2 regions of the Afipia sp. GW822-FHT04G07 genome follow, and region 2 is predicted to be linked to the other one. Evidence: predicted binding sites of a transcription regulator. Region 2 holds the regulator's gene; the other holds the start of a gene.
The links. Region 2 encodes LexA, which represses DNA repair genes until DNA is damaged. Its sites were predicted from a motif close to TGTTCNNNNTGTGTTCNG; they were not measured.

Region 1 (9,823 bases), 2.5 Mb from region 2:
GGCCACGAGCGGAATCGAGAATTCAAAGGTCGCGCCGTCGCCCTCGGCGCTCTCCAGCGTGATGCGTCCGCCCATGCGCCGGACGATGCGGTCGCTGATGCTGAGTCCAAGCCCGGTGCCGCCGTAGTTGCGCGCGGTGCCGTCGGATGCCTGCTCGAACTCGCGGAAGATCCGTTGCTGCGCTTCGGGCGCAATGCCGATCCCGGTGTCACGCACGAGGAAGCTGATTTCACCGGGCCAGATTCCGGGTTCGACGATCAGGGCGACACCACCCGCGGGCGTGAACTTGATGGCGTTGCCTGCCAGATTGAGCAACACCTGCCGCAGGCGCGCGGCGTCGCCAACGACAGTCTGCGGCACGCGCTCGTCGACATAGGACGCGATCTCAAGGCTGCGTGCCTGCGCGCGCGGCGCGAGCAGTTCGGTGATTTCCTCGATCATCGCGGCCAGCGCAAACGGACGATGTTCTAGATCGATCTTGCCGGCCTCGATCTTGGAAAAATCCAGCAACTCGTCGATCAGCGCCATCAAGGCGTCGCCGGAGGTCTTCACGGCCTTTGCATAGGTGACTTGTTCCGCCGTCAGCGGCGTGTCGAGCAGCAGGTTGCTCATGCCGATGATGCCGTTCAGCGGCGTGCGGATTTCATGCGACGCCATGGCGAGGAATTTCGATTTCGCCCGGTTCGCCGTGTTTGCGAGGTCGCGCGCTTCGGCAAGCGCACGCTCGGTCTCGGCGCGGTCCGTCACGTCGCGGCCGACGCACTGCACGTCGGCGGGCCGGTTGGCGTCGCTGCGAATCAGGCCTTCCCGCCAGGCGATCCATCGCGGGCCGAGGGGGCTGTCGATCTTCTGGTCGTGAACCCGCGTTCCGTTCGGCTCGACGGCTGCAGCGCCTTGTTCCAATACCGGCAGCGTGAAGCGCGTGCCGATCAGGACACTCCGCGGCTTGTTGGCGAGCGTGCAATAGGCGTCGTTGACCGACGTGATAAGGCCGTCGCTGTCGCGCAGGACGATCAGGTCGCTTTGGGATTCGAATAGACTGCGCGCGTGCTCCTCCGAACCCTTCAGTTCCCAGTTGCGATCGGCCAGCGCTTCATTGTGCATCTCGATCTTGCGCATCTTCTTTCGCAGCCAGCGCATCCGCATGCTCAGCGTCGCGAGCGCAAGACAAGCCAGCGCGAACAGAAAGCTCGCGCCGATAGCGAAAGCCTGGGGATCGTAGCCCGACGACTCGCCCCGGCTTCCCGACATGAAGCCGTAAGCCCCGCCGAAGGTGGCGGAGAAGATCATGAAGGAGCGGATGATGAAACTGATTCGAGGATATCGGCGCGCCAGACGGCGGAGTCGCGATCGGATGCGTAAAGCCCGCAGCATGGTTGTCCGCTCCGCTGTTGGAAGGCGCGTCTGGCCGGTCGGCGGAAGAATGTGTTCAGGATGTTTCGAAGTGTTTGAAGCGCCGGCGGATCGTCGGCGCCGATACAAACGTGGCTAACGAGACGTTAACGAGAGATTACGTCGCGCTATCGGCCAGATGCGTGCGGCGGCCCGCGCTTACCACAAGTGCTGCGGCGTCGCGCGCGCTGAAGGTCCGCGATTGCACGAAGATCCGGTAATCCGCACCGGCGTTTTCCGACAGGTAAATCACCGGTTCCGACGCGGAGACGCGATCCGCGATGCTGACGAAGGACGTCTCGGGTGTGACGGCGCAGCTTTCGTCGTCGGCCGTGCGGGTGTCGTCGATCACGGTGAAGTCGGCCATTTCGGGGCTGTCGACGATCTGCACGCGCACCGTCGCAAGTGCCGGATTGTCGGTGAAACTGACGTGGAGGGGATTCTGCCAGGGCGCGGTCGCGATCTGCATCGAGGCGCGTCCGAGGGCGATGCAGGGTCTCGCGCTCGGAACGATCTCGCCGCCGGCCACCACGCCGGCAAGGACCAAAGGTACGACCGAGGCGAGAATTTTCACACGCAACATGGAACGCCACTCACAGCAACAAGACCCGACGACAGGATCGCGCGGACCACCTGACCGGCGGTCCGGATCATGCGCCACAGCAGCCGCGACAGGGCCGCTTATGGTTCCTGAAGTGTAAAGAGAGATCGTTACGGAAGCGTTTCTTGGAACTGTTCTTGGAACCGGTTTTGGCGTCAGGCCGCGCGGCGCAGGTCTTCCGCCAGCACGCGATAGGATAGCGCCTCGGCGAGATGCAGTCGTCCGATGGTGTCCGCGCCATCGAGATCGGCAAGCGTACGCGCCACCCGCAGCACGCGGTGATAGCCGCGCGCCGACAGCCGCATGGTCTCGGCGGCATCGCGCAACAGTTTTTGTCCCGGCGCATCGGGCCGCGCGATCTCTTCCAAAATCGCAGCCGGTGCTTCCGCGTTGGTGCGGATATGCGGCAGGCCCAACGCGCCGTAGCGTGCGATTTGAATCGCGCGGGCCGCAGCGACGCGCGCGGCGACGTCCGCAGAGCCTTCCGCAGGCGCGGGCAGAATCAGATCGGAGGCAGCGACCGCCGGAACTTCGATCCGCAGATCGATGCGGTCCATCAGCGGGCCGGAAATGCGTCCCTGATAATCCGCCGTGCAGCGATCGATCCGGCCGCGCTTGCAGGAATAGCCGGGTTCGTAAGCGTGACCGCAGCGGCAGGGATTCATCGCCGCCACCAGCATGAAGCGCGCCGGATACGTCACGCGATGATTGGCACGCGACACCGCGATCTCGCCGTTCTCCAGCGGCTGACGCAGCGAATCCAGCACCCGCGCATCGAACTCCGGCAACTCGTCGAGAAACAGAACGCCGTTATGCGCCAGCGAAATCTCGCCGGGCCTGGCGCGGATTCCGCCGCCGGTCAGCGCAGCCATGCTGGCCGAGTGATGCGGCGCGCGGAACGGACGCCGCGCCGTCAGCGCGCCGCCTTCGATTTCGCCCGCAACGGACGCGATCATCGAAATCTCGAGCAGTTCGGCCGGCGACAGTGGCGGCAGGATCGACGGCAATCTTGCTGCGAGCATGGATTTGCCTGAGCCGGGCGATCCGATCATCAGCAGGTGATGGCCGCCGGCCGCGGCGATTTCGAGCGCGCGCTTGGCGCTTTCCTGACCCTTGATGTCGCGAAGGTCGAGCGATGCGATCTGCCGCTCGGTGATTTTCGGTTCGGGACGCGACAAGACTTGCGTGCCCTTGAAGTGGTTGGCGATCTGAATCAGCGATGCCGCCGCCACGATCTGGATGTCGGGGCTGGCCCATGCCGCTTCCGCGCCGCAGGCCGCGGGACAAATCAATCCCTCGTCGCGCGCGTTGGCGCCCATGGCGGCCGGCAGCACGCCCGCAACGGGCGCGATCGATCCGTCGAGACCGAGTTCGCCCAGGACCGTAAAGCCTGACAGCGCGTCAGGCGGGATTGCGCCGATGGCGGCCATCAGCCCGAGCGCGATGGGAAGATCGTAGTGACTGCCTTCCTTGGGCAGATCCGCCGGTGCGAGATTGACCGTGATTCGCCGCGCCGGCAGCGCAAGACCTGACGCAATCAGCGCCGAGCGCACCCGCTCACGGGCTTCGGACACGGCCTTGTCCGGCAGGCCGACAATGGTGAAGGCTGGCAACCCCGGCGCGACCTGAACCTGCACGTCCACCGCGCGGGCTTCGATGCCTTCAAATGCCACCGTGGAAACGCGCTGAACCATAGCTCCCCCGCCCCGTGGGAAAGCCTAGCAGGAACGGAGGTACGCGCAAGAACATTTAGGGAACAGGCAGAACGGTCTTTTTGAAAGGGACGCTTGGAAACACGGCCCAAAAGTGACACCGATTTTGAAATATTCGTCCAAGTATAAATTGTATTGATTAAAATAAATCAGAATATATTTGCCAATTTTAGTTTTCCTTTTATCCTTAACCAAGGATTAATACATAGATATACTAGCGCCGAATTCTATTTACCTTGTTTTCGTAGCCCGAATTCAAGGAACAAGAAAATGACCAGCCTGTTTCGCCGGTTTCTGCCTCTGACGTTGTTGTTGCTGCTGGCGATACTGGCGAACGATTTTTCCCCCCGATCGGCTGCGGTCGCCGGGACGGACGATCCCGAGGTCGCTCACAGCAACAGGGCGCATCGGCCTCAGCGGCTGATCCATGGCGCGAGGGTGAACTGTCCGCGTCCTGCGCCGGCTGCGGAGCCGCTCGATCCTCCGACCACGTCTTCATTGTCGCGCGCGCAAAAATTTTCGGCGGGCGAGCACTTCAAGGAAAATATCGCGCCCTCTGCCGACGTCAGGATCGCATGGCTCGGTGCGACCTTCATGCGCCGCTTTGTCATCAAGATCGAAGATGCGGACGGCGAAACGGTGCTTCAGTTTCACACGCTGCTCCGGCCGTCGCGCGATCACCACATCATTGCTGAACTCGAAGATCGGCATGAGACCCGTCTCGCCGATCTGTGGTGTCTGCTGAAAATCCAGGCCAGCGGCGAACCCGGAACGCTCCTGACCGATGCGCTCCCGAATATTTTTTATGTGCGCGACAGTTCAGGTCTGCTCGGCGCCGTCGATGCCGTCTGGGGAGGTGCCGGGTGGGAGATCGGCGCAAGTCCGATCGACGGCGAGCGGATGTGGCCTGTCGGGGTGCGCGTGATGTCGCGCTGAGAGCTGCGTGCGGCTCGACTGAGGGATCGCGGCAGCGAGCAGTTTGCCCGCTGCCGCTTTTATCTTCAGAGGTTCATGATCATTGGCTCGGCGATGTAGCGGAAGCCGTCGCCGGTCTTCACCACATGGCCGTATCCGGGCCACGCGAAGTGATACGACATCACAGCCGTCTTGTTGGCCGCGAGCATGTCGAGCATCTTGACCCTTGTCGCCGCCGCCATCTTGGGATCGGAATCGTAGGCGAACTCCATCCGCGGACGTTCCAGCAGCAGCACTTGATGGTGGGTGAGGTCGCCGAGGAAGGCGAACGATTTTCCCTCCGACTGGATCATGAACATGTGGTGGCCGAAGGTGTGGCCGGGCGCCGCGATGGCGGTCACGCCGGGCAGGAATTCCTGATCGTCCTTGAAGAACACGATGCGGTCGCGCACCGGCATCAGGTTTTTCCGGGCGTGAACGATGAAGTCCTTCAGCGGGCCGTCCATCTTCTTTTCATCGGTCCAGAAGTCCAGATCGGCCTGGCTGATGTAAACCTGCGCGTTCGGGAACAGCGGCTTGCCGCCTTCGTCGACGATGCCGCCGATATGATCGATATGGGCATGCGAGCAAACAATGGCGTCGACGTCTTCCGGCTTGAGTCCGGCTTCTGTGATGCTCTTCTGCAGGCGTCCAGTCGTCGGCCCGAACAGCTTCGACGTGCCCATGCCGGTGTCGAACAGAACTACCCGGTCTCCGAAATTCACGATCGGCGCGTTCTGTTCGAGAATGACGTTGCTGGTGCTGAGAAAATTATCCGCCAGCATCTTCTGTACGTCTTCCTTGGGCACGCCGACGAACGTGCCGGACGGATCACCGAGCGGAAGCGGCCCGTCGGACACCACCGTCACCTCCGCGCCGCCGAGCTTGAAGCGATGAAAGTAGGGAGCCTGCGTACCGAGCTTTGGCGCACGCGCCAGCGCGTCACGGCTCATCATCGTTGCAGTAAGTCCGGCACCGAGAGCAAGGAGAGATCGTCGCGAAACATCGATCGTCATGCGTTCCTCCATTGGCTTTTGTTGTTCGTCGCCTGCAGTGGCCGGATTATGAAGCCGGTATCCACGAGCTGGCAAGGAGCGGCGCAACAGCGGGCGCTTGCGCGCGATGCGTTTGCAGCATGACGACGCCTCGAGTTGATATCTAAGAGAAATCAATCCTGACGGGCGTGGGCGTGGATGCGGCTGTCCGGAACCAGCGTCGCTTCGTTTGCGTCGAGCCTGCCGGGCTTGGGCGAGAGGCGCAGCCCGAACACATGCGGAAAACGCATAATCTCGACGTCGAATTCTGCGGTGGTCACCGGCGTCACCGCGGCGGCCGATTTCGGTGCGTAGAGTCGGCCCCAGATATCGACGCCGGAAAATTGCGGAAGTTGGGTCAGGCGCAAGTTGCCGATACTGCCGTCGAAATTCAGAAGCTGCCGGGCGCGATCGTTCATCATCACGACCCAGCCGTCGACCGCATGGCCGACATCATTCGTAATCGGCGACGCGATCACCATGGCGTCCGGCGCGGTGCGGAACAAATGCTCATAGACTTCGAGCTGATAGCTGATCAATTCCGAATAGATCACCAGCATCACGGTGCTTTCGGTGATCCTGATCGGCAGCACCAGCCGCTGCCAGACCTGGCCGCTCTGCGAGCGCCCGCCCGTGTAACGGATAAAGGAAGGAGCCATGCGCCTGGCAACCTGGCGATAGACCTCGCCGAACTCATCCTTGAGAGGATTGGTCAGTTGCGAGAGCAGGCAGCCCCCGAGCTTCTCGGGCGAGGCGGCCTGGATGGCTTCGCCGACGTAGATATAGGCAAAGTCGTCGCCGACACTCACCATGTGGATGGAGTTGGCGCGCAGCCTGTAGCTGCATTCCTCGGTCAGGCGCTGGACCGTCAATTCGTTGGTATCGTTGAGAGTTTTCCACTTCGCCCACAGAAATTCCATCGCGGCTGTCGCCAGCTCGCGTGGAATCGATGTGCCGTTGAAAACTTCAAGCGCCATTCAAGCAACCGTCCGGTGCAAAACCGCAGTTTGATCAGCCGCGGATCCGGGTCCGTCAATCAAATTGGCAGAAAGTGGTCAGCAATTGATTAAATGACAGGCTCGCATCACGCACGCTTGGCTGCGATGACATCCCAGATTTTCGCTGCCACATCGGGGCCGCCGAGCTTTGCGATGGCGCGGATGCCGGTCGGCGAGGTGACGTTGATTTCCGTCAGATGGCCGTCAATCACGTCGATGCCGACGAACAGCAGGCCGCGTTCGCGCAGGGCGGGCTTCAGCCGCTCGCAGATTTCGCGCTCGCGCGGCGACAAGTCGGTCGCCTTTGCGGCCCCGCCGCGCACCATGTTGGACCGCAGATCGTCCGCCGCCGGCACGCGATTGACGGCGCCCGCGAATTCACCATCGACCAGAATGATGCGCTTGTCGCCGTGCTTCACTTCAGGAAGGAAGCGCTGGATCACCCACGGCTCGCGGAACGTCACCGCGAACATGTCGTAGAGCGAGCCGAAATTCATGTCCTGCGGCGTGACGCGAAACACCGCCGCGCCGCCATGGCCGTAAAGCGGCTTCATCACCACGTCGCCTTGCTCGGCGCGGAATGCGTTGATCTCGTCCTTGTCACGCGAAATGAGAGTCGGCGGCATCAGGTCGGCGAACTCCATCACGAAAATCTTTTCGGGGGCGTTGCGCACGCTGGCCGGATTGTTCACCACGAGCGTTTTCGGATGGATGCGCTCAAGGTAATGCGTGGTGGTGATATAGGCGAGGTCGAACGGCGGATCCTGCCGCAGCAAAACCACGTCGAAGGATTCCAGATCGACGCGGCTGGCGTCACCCAGGGTAAAGTGATCGCCTTCCTGATCGCGAACCGTCAGCGGCTGTACGCTCGCGACCAGTTGCTTGCCCTTCAGGGACAGTTTTTCAGGCGTGTAATACGACAGCGCATGGCCGCGCTTTTGCGCTTCAAGCAACAGGGCAAACGTCGAGTCGCCGCGAATGTTGATCCGCGCGATGGGGTCCATCTGGACGGCGACTTTCAGCTTCATGCTCTAATTCCGTTTGTTGACTTGCGGCGGCAATCTGGTCGATTTGGAGGTATCTTTCCAGAACAAATCCACGCAACCCTGCTGGTCACGTGCTGGCGTCGAATGCCGCCATCAGATGCCTTGGCAGATGTTTCGGTGCAATCAAGACGGCGTCGAACCGTATGTCGAAATCGGCGTGTTCGGGATGCGTCATCAGCCAGGCTTGCGCCGCCGCGATGATGCGCTGCTGCTGTCGCGGCGTCACCGAATAGGCGGCGTCATCGAGCGTGGCGCGCGCCTTCACCTCGATAAAGGCCAGTAGGCCGCGCCGTCGCGCCACGACGTCGATCTCGCCGTAGGGCGTGCGAAATCGCCGCGCCAGAATACGGTAGCCCTTGGCGATCAGGTAGACGCAGGCTTTGCTTTCGGCGGAAATTCCAGTCTGAAACGCCGCGACGCGCGCGGGCGAAGGAGTCTTTGCGGTGCGATCCTCGGGCGCTGAACCCGTTGGCGCGATGGTGCCACGGCGTTTGAGTGTTCGCGAAGCCGGTGATGGCGGATCGTCAGTCGTCATCGCCGCTCCGCTTTTCTTTCGCGAATTCGAGCGCACGCGCATAAATCTCGCGGCGCGGCCGTCCGGAGACTTCGACGGCATGAGCGACGGCGTCCTTGACGCTGCCGCGCGCCAGCGACGATCGCAACAGGTCGTCGAGCGCGTCGTCGGTCATCAGCCCGGCGTCGGCCGCGGGCGGACCGATCACCAGCACGAATTCGCCGCGCGTCTCAAGCTCGTCCGCCACCGCCGCGAGTTCGGTGACCGTCGCGCGACGCACCTCCTCATGCAGCTTGGTCATCTCGCGGCAGATCGCGGCTTCGCGCTCGCCCATGATACTTGCGAGATCGTGCAGGGAATCCTGCACCCGGGCGCCGCTCTCAAACATCACCAGCGTGGCGTCGATGCGCGCCAGTTCGGTGAGGCGTGTGCGGCGGGCGACTTGTTTCGACGGCAGGAATCCCTCGAAGAAAAACCGGTCGGTCGGCAGCGCCGCGACCGAAAGCGCCGCCAGCACCGACGACGGCCCGGGCAACGCGATGACGTTGAAGCCCGCCGCGCTGACCTCGCGCACCAGTTTGAATCCGGGATCCGAAATCAGCGGCGTGCCGGCGTCGGATACCAGCGCGATGGATGCGCCTTGCGCGAGCTTCTCCAGAATCTTCGGCCGCGCCACCGCCGCGTTGTGTTCGTGATACTGAATCAGGGATGCCGCGATGGAGAATCGTTCGATCAGCCGCCGCGTGATGCGGGTGTCCTCGCAGGCGACCACGTCGACGCCCGCGAGCGTTTCCAGTGCGCGCAATGTGATGTCGCCGAGATTGCCGATCGGCGTTGCGACCAGATAAAGGCCCGGAGCGGCTTTCGGCGCGTTCACGAGTTGCCCGGCGACCGTGAAGGTGCGAACGGGACTGTCGGGAGATCGGTCGGGCGAGGAGGTGGGAACATTCTTGGCGCGCATCCGGACAATCTAGCGCCGATGGATCGCTTCGTCTTGTTCGCAACTGCAAACTATACAATCGCGGTCTTTCCTTACCGGTCCTCGCGGAAATGCTTTTGTTTTAGTTAACTTATGGCCGACAATATGCCTGAATCCCCTTCCAGACGATCCTGAGGACGAAGACCCGGGCTCCTCCGGACGGACCTGACGGAAGAAATACGATGGTTGCGCCGTTCAATTCAAAGCCTCCACGCACCGGCGCGACCCGCCGGAGCGCTGTCGGCCTCATTCTGGGTGCGCCGCTTATCGCGGGCTGTGCTGGGTCGCCGTTTTCCGGCGGCGAGCAGCCTGCGGGGCCGCAGCAACAGCCATCGGCCGTCGGTTCTGGTCAGGTCAAGGTCGGCTTGCTGTTGCCGTTGTCCGCATCGGGCAATGCGGGGGTCGCCGCGCAGTCGATGCGCAACGCGGCGGAACTGGCACTCGCCGAATTCCAGAATCCCAACATCCAGCTTCTCATCAAGGATGATGCCGGCACGGCGCAGGGGGCGCAGCAAGGCGCACAGCAGGCGCTCGACGAAGGCGCCGAGATCGTTCTGGGGCCATTGTTCGCGCCGTCGGTTCCTGCCGCAGCA
Region 2 (9,823 bases):
CCTGAACGCCGCCGCAGCACTCGTGGTCGCGGGCAAGGCAAAGGACCTCAAGGAAGGCGTTGCGCTCGGTACCAAGGCGCTGGACACTGGCGCGGCTCTCGACAGGCTGAAGCGCCTTGTCGCAGTCTCCAATGCTTGAGGAGCAACTGCCCTTGTCCGATATCCTCGACAAGATTGAAACCTACAAGCGCGAGGAAATCGCCGCAGCGAAGCGTGCGCTTCCGCTCGCCGAAATCGAGGCGCGTGCGAAGGCCGCTCCCGCGCCGCGCGGCTTCGTCAACGCCATCCGCGAAAAACATGCCCGCGGCGATTACGCGCTGATCGCGGAGATCAAGAAGGCCTCGCCGTCGAAGGGGCTCATTCGCGCGGATTTCGATCCGCCAGTTCTGGCGAAAGCCTATGAGGCCGGCGGCGCAGCATGTCTCTCGGTACTGACGGACACGCCGTCGTTCCAGGGCTCGCTCGCGTTCATGGTCGCAGCACGCGCAGCGGTCTCGCTGCCGGTGCTGCGCAAGGATTTCATGTACGACACCTATCAGGTGGCCGAGGCCCGCGCGCACGGCGCAGACTGCATCCTGATCATCATGGCCGCGCTCGACGATGCCGCGGCGAAGGATATCGAGGACGCGGCGTTCGCCCATGGCATGGACGTGCTGCTCGAAGTTCACAATCGCGAAGAACTCGATCGCGCGCTGACGCTGCGTTCGCCCCTGCTCGGCGTCAACAACCGCAACCTGCGCACATTCGAGACGACACTCGCCACCAGCGAAGAACTCGCGCCGCTGATTCCGAAGGATCGCATCAGCGTCGGTGAAAGCGGGATTTTCGCGCCTCAGGATCTTGCACGCCTCGAAAAGGTCGGCATGTCGACCTTTCTCGTCGGCGAAAGCCTGATGCGGCAGGCCGACGTCGCGGCCGCCACGCGCACGCTGCTCGCGCGCGACGGCGCGCAGCGCGCCACCGGGACGCGCTGACGTGGCCAAAAAATCCAGGACAAAGTCAAAGACAAAAGCAGGCTCCGCCCTCACCCACATCGACGCCAAGGGCGAGGCCCGCATGGTGGATGTTTCGGCAAAGCCCGACACCGAGCGCGTGGCGGTGGCCGAGGGCCATGTCGTCATGACCCGCAAGACGCTCGATCTGATCGTGAAGGGCAACGCCACCAAGGGCGACGTGCTCGGCACCGCGCGCGTCGCCGGAATCATGGCGGCGAAGCGCACCTCCGATCTCATTCCGCTCTGTCATCCGCTGGCGCTCTCGAAAGTCACTATCGACATCACGCCCGACACCAAGCTGCCCGGCTGCCGCGTGCGCGCGACGGTGAAGGTCAAGGGCCCCACCGGCGTGGAGATGGAAGCGCTGACCGCCGTGTCGGTGGCGTGTCTCACGATCTACGACATGGTGAAGGCCGTCGAGCGCGGCATTCATGTCGAAGGCGTTCGCCTCGTCGAGAAAAAGGGCGGCAAGTCCGGCCATTATCTCGCCGACTACTAGTGGTCCGGTTTTAACATTCGCACCCCGTTTCAGCAGGCCTTTATGCGAATGTTAAAACCAAAGGACCACTAGCAAATATAGACTTCGAGTGGAGTTTCGGATTTGACATTCGCTTTGCGTACTCGCTGCGGGGTGGAAGCGAATGTCAAATCCACTCCACTCGTAAGGAGCGTCCCATGGCGCTGATGCCGGTCGCCGAAGCCTATGCCGCCGTCCTCAAGGACGCAGCCGCGCTTCCCGAAGAAATGGCCGCGCTGAACGACGCGTTTCATCGCACGCTGTCCCGTGACATCGCAGCATTGCGCACCCAGCCGCCGGCCGACATGTCGGCGATGGACGGATATGCGGTTCGCGCCGCCGATGCTGTTTCGGGCGCACGCCTGAAAGTCATTGGCGAAGTCGCCGCCGGCCGCCCGTTCAATGCGACCGTCGGCGCGGAACAAGCCGCGCGCATTTTCACCGGCGGCGTGATCCCGGCCGGGACCGACGCCGTGATCATTCAGGAAGACACCGCGCGCGACGGCGACACCGTGATCGTGAACGAGGCCATCGCGGCGGGAAAAAACATCCGGCCGGCGGGCATCGATTTCCGCGAAGGCGAAACAGGGCTGCGGCGAGGATCGCTCCTGACCGATCGTGCGCTTGCGCTGGCCGCGAGCATGAATCATCCGCAACTGCCGGTGCATCGTCGCCCAAGAGTCGCGATCCTCGCGACCGGGGATGAACTGGTCGTGCCGGGCACAAAGCCCGCGCCGGGCCAGATCGTCCACAGCAACGTGTTCGCGCTGATCGCGCTCGCGCGCAACGAAGGCGCGGACCCCATCGATCTCGGCATCGCGCGCGATACACTCGAGTCGACAACCGACGCCATCCGGCGTGCGCGCGATCTCGGCGTCGATGTTCTTGTGACCACCGGCGGCGCTTCCGTCGGCGACCATGATCTCGTTCAGACTGCGCTGAAAGCCGAAGGCGTCGACATGGCTTTCTGGAAAATCGCGCTGCGGCCCGGAAAGCCGATGATGCACGGACGCCTCGGGCCGATGCGCGTGCTCGGCCTGCCCGGCAACCCGGTGTCATCCTATGTCTGCGCCTTCCTGTTTCTGGTGCCGCTCATCCGCGCGCTGTCGGGACGAACCCAGGTCGATCATGTCCTGGAGCGGGCCGTGCTGGGGCGCGAGCTGCCAGCCAACGACAAGCGGCAGGATCATCTGCGGGCAAGGGTTACAACCGGCGGCGACGGCGTGCCCGTCGCAACCTCGGTAGGCCCTCAGGACAGTTCTCTGGTGGGCAATCTGGCGGCGGCGGATGCGCTCATCGTCCGCCCACCCTTCGCACCAGCGGCCCCTGCCGGCTCGCCCTGCACGATCCTCCGGCTTCCCAACTAAAGCTCCCCGTCGTTGACGTGAAATTAAGGGGTTGCGGAACACATATGGAACAGATAGTGTTCGTTCATGATTTGTTTCGAGTGACTCGCAACTCCTGATTGGCCGTCCAACGGCCCGTATCCAGAGAGGCGCGGCATCGGAGCAAAGGCGATCGGGGACCAGATAGATGCTGACACGCAAACAATACGAGCTTCTGCGCTTTATCAACGAGCGGCTGAAGGAAGCTGGTGTTCCGCCCTCGTTCGACGAAATGAAGGACGCGCTGGACTTGCGCTCCAAGTCCGGCATCCACCGGCTGATCACGGCTCTTGAGGAACGCGGCTTCATCCGCAGGCTCGCCAACCGTGCCCGCGCGATTGAAGTCATCAAACTGCCGGAGCTTGGGAATTCGGGTGCCGGCGGCAACGGCCGTCGCGGCTTCACCCCCAGTGTCATCGAGGGCAACCTCGGCAAGGTCCGCAGCAGCGGCTCCGCCGGCCACGAGGACGATACGAACTTCCCGGTTTCCGTGCCGGTCATGGGACGGATCGCGGCCGGTACGCCCATCGAGGCGCTCCAGACCCGCAGCCACACCATCAGCCTGCCGCCCGACATGCTCGGGTCGGGCGAACACTACGCCCTCGAAGTGCGCGGCGATTCCATGATGGAAGCCGGTATTCTCGACGGCGACACCGTGCTGATCCAGCGCAACGACAGCGCCGACACTGGCGACATCGTGGTCGCGCTGATCGACGAGGAAGAAGCCACACTGAAGCGTTTCCGGCGACGCGGCGCATCCATTGCGCTTGAGCCTGCCAACTCGGCCTATGAAGTCCGGATCCTGCCGCCCAACCGCGTGCGCATTCAGGGCAAGCTGATCGGTCTGCTCCGGAAGTATTGAGCCTCGAGAATTAATCGTCCGGCTGGAGGTCGCTTTCGGCGGGCGTCGCATCGACGGAGCGCGCCGGGACATTCGGCCGAGACGCTGGAGCCTGTGGCTCATCCTCCGCAACTGCCGCAGACCAAGGGCGATCGACGCCGCGCGGCCTGATGGCTGTGACGGCATAGCCTTCGGCGGTCTTGCGCAAGGCGAGCGTCCCGCGCCTGCGCAGCGTGTCCTGATCCAGCACCGTGGCCGCGCAACCGGCCGGTGGTTGCCGCAACGTCACGATCACGGCGGCGCGCGCACAGTCGTCCGCGAAAGCTCCAGGTTTCAGCGTGAGAGCGACGGTGGCGCCGCCTTCCGCCTGCACCACGCATCCCGCATTGTCGCAGGACACACCATCTACCAGCGACGGATCGGCCGCCGTGCGGGTATCGGCATCGGCGGCGAGCCATTCGCGCGACAGGAAAGCATCCTTGCCGGTGCGCATCAGGCGCAGCCTGCCATCCTTGCCGCGTACCCCGACGGTGTGCCCATCGCCAGCCACGAGAATATCCGGCTGCGGTGTTGTCAGCGCCCACGCCGTTGCGAGCACGATCAGCCCCGCTCCTACCCAGCGCAGCGGCGTCCGCAACAGACCGAGCACGATGATGCCCGCGCTCATTACCGCCAATGGCCCGGTCCCGAACGCCGCAAGCCGCCCGATGGCGCCCGGCAATGCCGCGACCCATTGCGCCACCGCCATCATCCAGCCGATGCCGACATCCATCAGCCGCCAGAACACGCCGTCGAAGCCGAACGGCATGGCGAGCAGCCCCAACAATCCGGCCGGCATCACCAGCACCGAGACAACCGGCATCGCCGCGAGATTGGCCAGCACCCCGTAGGGCGTCACGCGATGAAAGTGAAATGCCGCGTAAGGCATCGTCGCAAATCCCGCGACCAGCGACGCCAGCGCCAGCATCGTGATCTCGCGGCCGCCCCACAACGCGGCGCGCGCCACCTGCGTATTGTCCGGCGACGCGAACAGGTTCGGCATCCCGAGTTGGACCAGCGCCACGAGTCCGAGCGTCGCCGCGAACGACATCTGGAAACTCGGATGCACCAGCGCCTCCGGTGCGATCAGCAGCACGATCATCGCCGCCACCGCAAGCGTGCGGAACGTGATGGCGCGGCGGTCCACCATCACCGCGATCAGCACCACCGCCGTCATGAAGAACGATCGTTGCGTCGCAACCTCCGCGCCCGACAACAGCAGATAGAACAACGCCGCGACGAAGGCCGCCGCCGCCGACCATTTCTTGATCGGGAACGTCACCGTTAATCCGGGAAACAGCGCGAGCAGCGCACGCACCGCGAAGAACACGACGCCCGCCACCACCGCCATGTGATAGCCGGAGATCGACAGCACATGGCCAAGCCCGGAGATAAACATGGCGTCGTTCACCGGCGTGGAAATCGCGTCGCGGCGTCCGGTGAGCAGCGCCGTTGCAATGGCGCGTGAATCGCCGGTGAGGACGCTGCGAATCCGCGCGTCGATTGCATCGCGCATCCCCTGCATCGTCGCGGCATAACGCAGATATGTGCCGCCGCTGCGCGGCGCCTCGATGGTCTTGATCGCGCCCATCGCGAATCCGGATGCGCCGATCCCGGCGAAATACATGTCGCGGCCAAAATCGTAACTGCCGGGGCGCAGCGGCGACAGCGGCGGCAGTAGCCGCGCCTTCAGCTCAACAAAACTGCCGACCGCAGGCGCAGTGCCTTTCTTGACCGACAGCCGCACACGTTCGAGTTTGATTTCGCTGCGCGGAGCTTCCATCTCTTCCACGCGCAGTACGAAGCGATCGGTGCGCTCGCGCTCATCGCGGGTTTCGACAAAGCCCTTCATCGTCACGGCGAACATCGGACGCGCCAGCACGCCATGCGCGACCCGGGCGGTCTTGAGCGCGGCCGTCGCGAAGCCCGCGGCGAGCGCGGCCAGCATTACCACCGCCGGAAACATCGGGTGCCTACGCGCGAGGAACGCGGCGATGCAGAGGACGGCTGCAGTCACGGCGGCAACGGACGCGACCGGCTCGCGATCCGCTGCGAAATACGCCGCGATTCCTGTGCCGAACGCGACCGGCACCCAGGGCAGCAACCGCCCCGGTCCCGCTTCGGCGCGCAACCAGCTTTTCAGGATACCGATCCACGACGACCAGAGACCCGCGCCGCTTTCGGCGGCTGAGCCGGCCTGCGCAGCACCCCGCGGCGGCCAGGTGGTCACCCGGCCTTGTGTGCGCCGCTGATCGTTGTCCCGGCTGGCCATCGCGCCGCCCCGCCCGCGCGTCCCCGCGATCGGATGCTACCTGACGGTGCATCAAAAGGGACAGCGGAACGGATGCAGAATGCGCGACTATATCTTCACGCTTCGGATGCAACCTTGGCCCAGGTGTCGCGCAATCCAACGGTGCGGTTGAACACCAGCTTGCCGGGCGTGGAGTCGCGGTCGCGGCAGAAGTATCCCTGCCGCTCGAACTGCATCGTGCCGGGATCGTTCGCGCCGGCCAGCGACGGTTCGACCATCGCCGTCACGACCTCGAGCGAGTCCGGATTGATCTGTGACGCGAAGTTGGCGGCGTCGGGCTGCTGCGCCGAGAACAGAAGATTGTAGAGCCTCACCTCAGCCGGCACTGCGTCCGACGCGGCGACCCAGTGGATCGTCCCCTTCACCTTGCGGCCGTCGGGCGCGTTGCCGCCCCGGGTTTCTGGGTCGTAGGTGCAGCGCAGTTCGATCACTTCGCCCGCGGCATTCTTGATGACGTCGCGGCAGGTGATGAAATAGCCGTAGCGCAGCCTCACCTCTTTGCCCGGTGCAAGCCGGAAAAACTTTTTTACCGGCGTTTCCATGAAGTCGTCGTGCTCGATGTAAATTTCACGCCCGAACGGAATCTGCCGCGATCCCAATGCCGGCACCTCCGGATGATTGACGGCGTCGAGATGTTCGACCTGCCCTTCCGGATAATTTTCGATCACCACCTTGAGCGGACGCAGCACGGCCATGCGGCGCGGCGCGCTCTTGTTGAGCGTCTCGCGGACCACGAAGTCGAACATGCCGATGTCCACGGTGCTGTTCGCCTTGGCGACACCGATCCGCTTCACGAATTCACGCAGCGCTTCCGCCGGCACGCCACGTCGCTGCAAACCCGCAAGCGTCGGCATGCGCGGATCGTCCCAGCCGGTGACATGCCCGCCACGCACCAGTTCCGTCAGCACGCGCTTGGACAGCAGCGTGTGGGTGACATTGAGACGCGCGAATTCGTACTGCCGCGGGCGCGACGGCACCGGAAGATTCTCGATGAACCAGTCGTAGAGCGGCCGATGATCGGCGAATTCCAGCGTGCAGATCGAATGGGTGACGTGCTCGATGGCGTCGGACTGGCCATGCGCGAAATCGTAGCTCGGATAGATTGTCCACGCCCCCCCGGTGCGCGGATGATGCGCGTGCAGGATGCGATAGAGCACGGGATCGCGCAGGTTGATGTTGCCTGACGTCATGTCGATCTTGGCGCGCAGTACGCGCGCGCCGTTCGGAAATTCGCCGGCGCGCATCCGCGTGAACAGGTCGAGATTTTCCGCAACGCTCCGCTCGCGGAACGGGCTGTTCTGTCCGGGCTCGGTCAGCGTGCCGCGCGTCAGCCGGATTTCCTCCTGCGACTGATCGTCGACATAGGCCTTCCCGGAGCGGATCAAATCCTGCGCCCAGCCATAAAGCTGCTCGAAATAGTCCGACGCGAAATGCAGGTGCGTGCCCCAGTCGAAGCCGAGCCAGCGCACGTCGCGCTCGATCGCATCGATGTATTCCTGTTCTTCCTTGGTCGGATTGGTGTCGTCGAAGCGCAGGCTGCAATGCCCGCCGAATTCCTCGGCAATTCCGAAGTTCAGGCAGATCGATTTCGCATGGCCGAGATGCAGGTATCCGTTCGGCTCCGGCGGAAAGCGCGTCACCACGCCGGCGTGCTTCCCGGCGGCAAGATCCGCAGCGACAATGTCGCGGATGAAGTCGCCGCCCGCGTCCGAACCCGATTCGTCAGTCATTGAAACCCTTTCAAGTTGGCGTCTATGTGCCAAATCCGGGCGGCCCCGCCAAGGCCAAATGGCGTTCCCGTGACCGGCGGCACCCGGCGAAAGTCCATTTAATTCGTCGCAATTCGCTTTGAGACACTGCGCCACCGGTGTGATACACGGCCCGCCAACACTTTCCCGAGGCTCCTGAACGCTGCCATGACCAAACCCGTCGTTACCCGCTTTGCGCCCTCACCGACCGGCTTCCTCCATATTGGCGGAGGACGCACCGCGCTGTTCAACTGGCTTTACGCACGCGGACGGGGCGGGAAGATGCTGCTGCGGATCGAGGATACCGACCGCGAGCGCTCCACTGAGCCTGCCATCGCCGCGATCATCGACGGCCTCAAATGGCTCGGCATCACATGGGACGGCGAGACGGTCTTTCAGTTTGCCCGCGCCGCGCGGCACCGCGAAATCGCCGAGCAGTTGCTCGCGGAGGGCAAGGCGTATCATTGCTACGCGACGCCAGAGGAACTCACCCAGATGCGCGAGGCCGCCAAGGCCGAAGGACGCGCCATGCGCTACGACGGGCGCTGGCGCGACCGCGATCCCTCGGAAGCGCCCGCCGGCGTCAAGCCGGTGATCCGGCTGAAAGCGCCGCAGACCGGCGAGACCGTGATCGAGGATCAGGTGCAGGGCCGCGTGGTCTGGCAGAACGAGAACTTCGACGATCTCGTGCTGCTGCGCTCCGACGGCAACCCGACCTATATGCTCGCCGTGGTGGTCGATGATCACGACATGGACGTCACGCATGTCATTCGTGGCGACGACCATCTGATCAATGCCGCCCGCCAGAAGCATATCTACGACGCGCTCGGATGGGACGTGCCTGTCATGTCTCACATTCCGTTGATCCACGGCCCGGACGGCTCGAAGCTTTCCAAGCGTCACGGCGCCCTCGGCGTCGATGCCTATCGCGCCATGGGATACCTGCCCGAGGCGCTGCGGAACTATCTGGTGCGGCTAGGCTGGAGCCACGGCGATCAGGAGATTTTCTCGACCGACGAAATGATCAAGGAGTTCGATCTGCCGGCGATCGGGCGTTCGGCCGCGCGGTTCGATTTCGCCAAGCTCGAAAATCTCAATGGTCACTACATCCGCACGACGGACGACAAGACGCTGCTGGCGAGCTTCGAGGATGTGCTGCAATTCGTGCCCGGCGGGGCGGCGATCAAAGCCAAGCTGAATGACACTACCCGCGCCCAGTTGCTGGCTGCCATGCCGGGCTTGAAGGAGCGCGCCAAGACTCTCCTGGAATTGATCGACAGCTCTCATTTTATCTTTGCCGATCGGCCGCTTGAGCTTGAACCAAAAGCGGCGGCGGTGATGACGCCGGAGACGCGCCAACTGATCGGGAAACTGAAAGCTGCGCTGGAAACAGTCAGCCCGTGGGCAGCCGATACCACCGAAGCCGCCATGCGCAGCTTTGCCGAAGAAAATAATCTCAAACTCGGGGCGGTCGCCCAGCCGTTACGTGTCGCCCTGACCGGCAGGACCACCTCTCCCGGCATATTCGACGTCCTGGCCGTGCTGGGACGGGAAACCTGTCTGGAACGCCTGCAAGATCAGGCCCTCGCATAGCCGGGGCGCATGCAAGGCAGCCCCAACTTTGGGCGGATATTGCCTATCTTGCAGCGCACACTGCAATGAGCTACCCATTTGGGCCACACTTCTGGAACAAAGCGCTTGCGTCCCCATATACATGGCGTTCGTGAGCCTCGCTTGCCCTGCGCAACACTGTCACCGGGGACTTTACGATGGATGCAAAGACGAACACCAAGAAGGCAACGCTGACGGTTGAAGGAAAGACCGTCGATTTCCCCGTCTTGAGCGGCAGCGTGGGGCCCGATGTCATCGACATCAGCAAGCTCTACGCCCAGACCGGCATGTTCACTTACGATCCCGGTTTTACGTCGACGGGCAGTTGCGACTCCAAGATCACCTACATCGATGGCGACGCCGGCATTCTGATGTA

Region 1: AC1RKJ_RS13465 (YifB family Mg chelatase-like AAA ATPase) is a predicted target of LexA. The motif match lies at 3,735-3,752, and genes of this name have one in related genera.

What each region holds. Positions count from the first base shown of each region.
Region 1 is NZ_JBXAMP010000001.1:2,754,142-2,763,964, forward strand. It holds gene AC1RKJ_RS13455 (ATP-binding protein) at 1-1,374, opposite strand, end outside; gene AC1RKJ_RS13460 (hypothetical protein) at 1,511-1,975, opposite strand; gene AC1RKJ_RS13465 (YifB family Mg chelatase-like AAA ATPase) at 2,149-3,687, opposite strand; gene AC1RKJ_RS13470 (hypothetical protein) at 3,976-4,641, shown strand; gene AC1RKJ_RS13475 (MBL fold metallo-hydrolase) at 4,707-5,675, opposite strand; gene AC1RKJ_RS13480 (hypothetical protein) at 5,828-6,670, opposite strand; gene gshB (glutathione synthase) at 6,778-7,719, opposite strand; gene AC1RKJ_RS13490 (YraN family protein) at 7,805-8,272, opposite strand; gene rsmI (16S rRNA (cytidine(1402)-2'-O)-methyltransferase) at 8,262-9,212, opposite strand; gene AC1RKJ_RS13500 (penicillin-binding protein activator) at 9,413-9,823, shown strand, end outside.
Region 2 is NZ_JBXAMP010000001.1:210,473-220,295, reverse strand. It holds gene trpD (anthranilate phosphoribosyltransferase) at 1-139, shown strand, start outside; gene trpC (indole-3-glycerol phosphate synthase TrpC) at 153-974, shown strand; gene moaC (cyclic pyranopterin monophosphate synthase MoaC) at 976-1,494, shown strand; gene AC1RKJ_RS01050 (molybdopterin molybdotransferase MoeA) at 1,671-2,879, shown strand; gene lexA (transcriptional repressor LexA) at 3,046-3,759, shown strand; gene AC1RKJ_RS01040 (ComEC/Rec2 family competence protein) at 3,770-6,049, opposite strand; gene AC1RKJ_RS01035 (glutamine--tRNA ligase/YqeY domain fusion protein) at 6,145-7,818, opposite strand; gene gltX (glutamate--tRNA ligase) at 8,005-9,429, shown strand; gene gltA (citrate synthase) at 9,606-9,823, shown strand, end outside.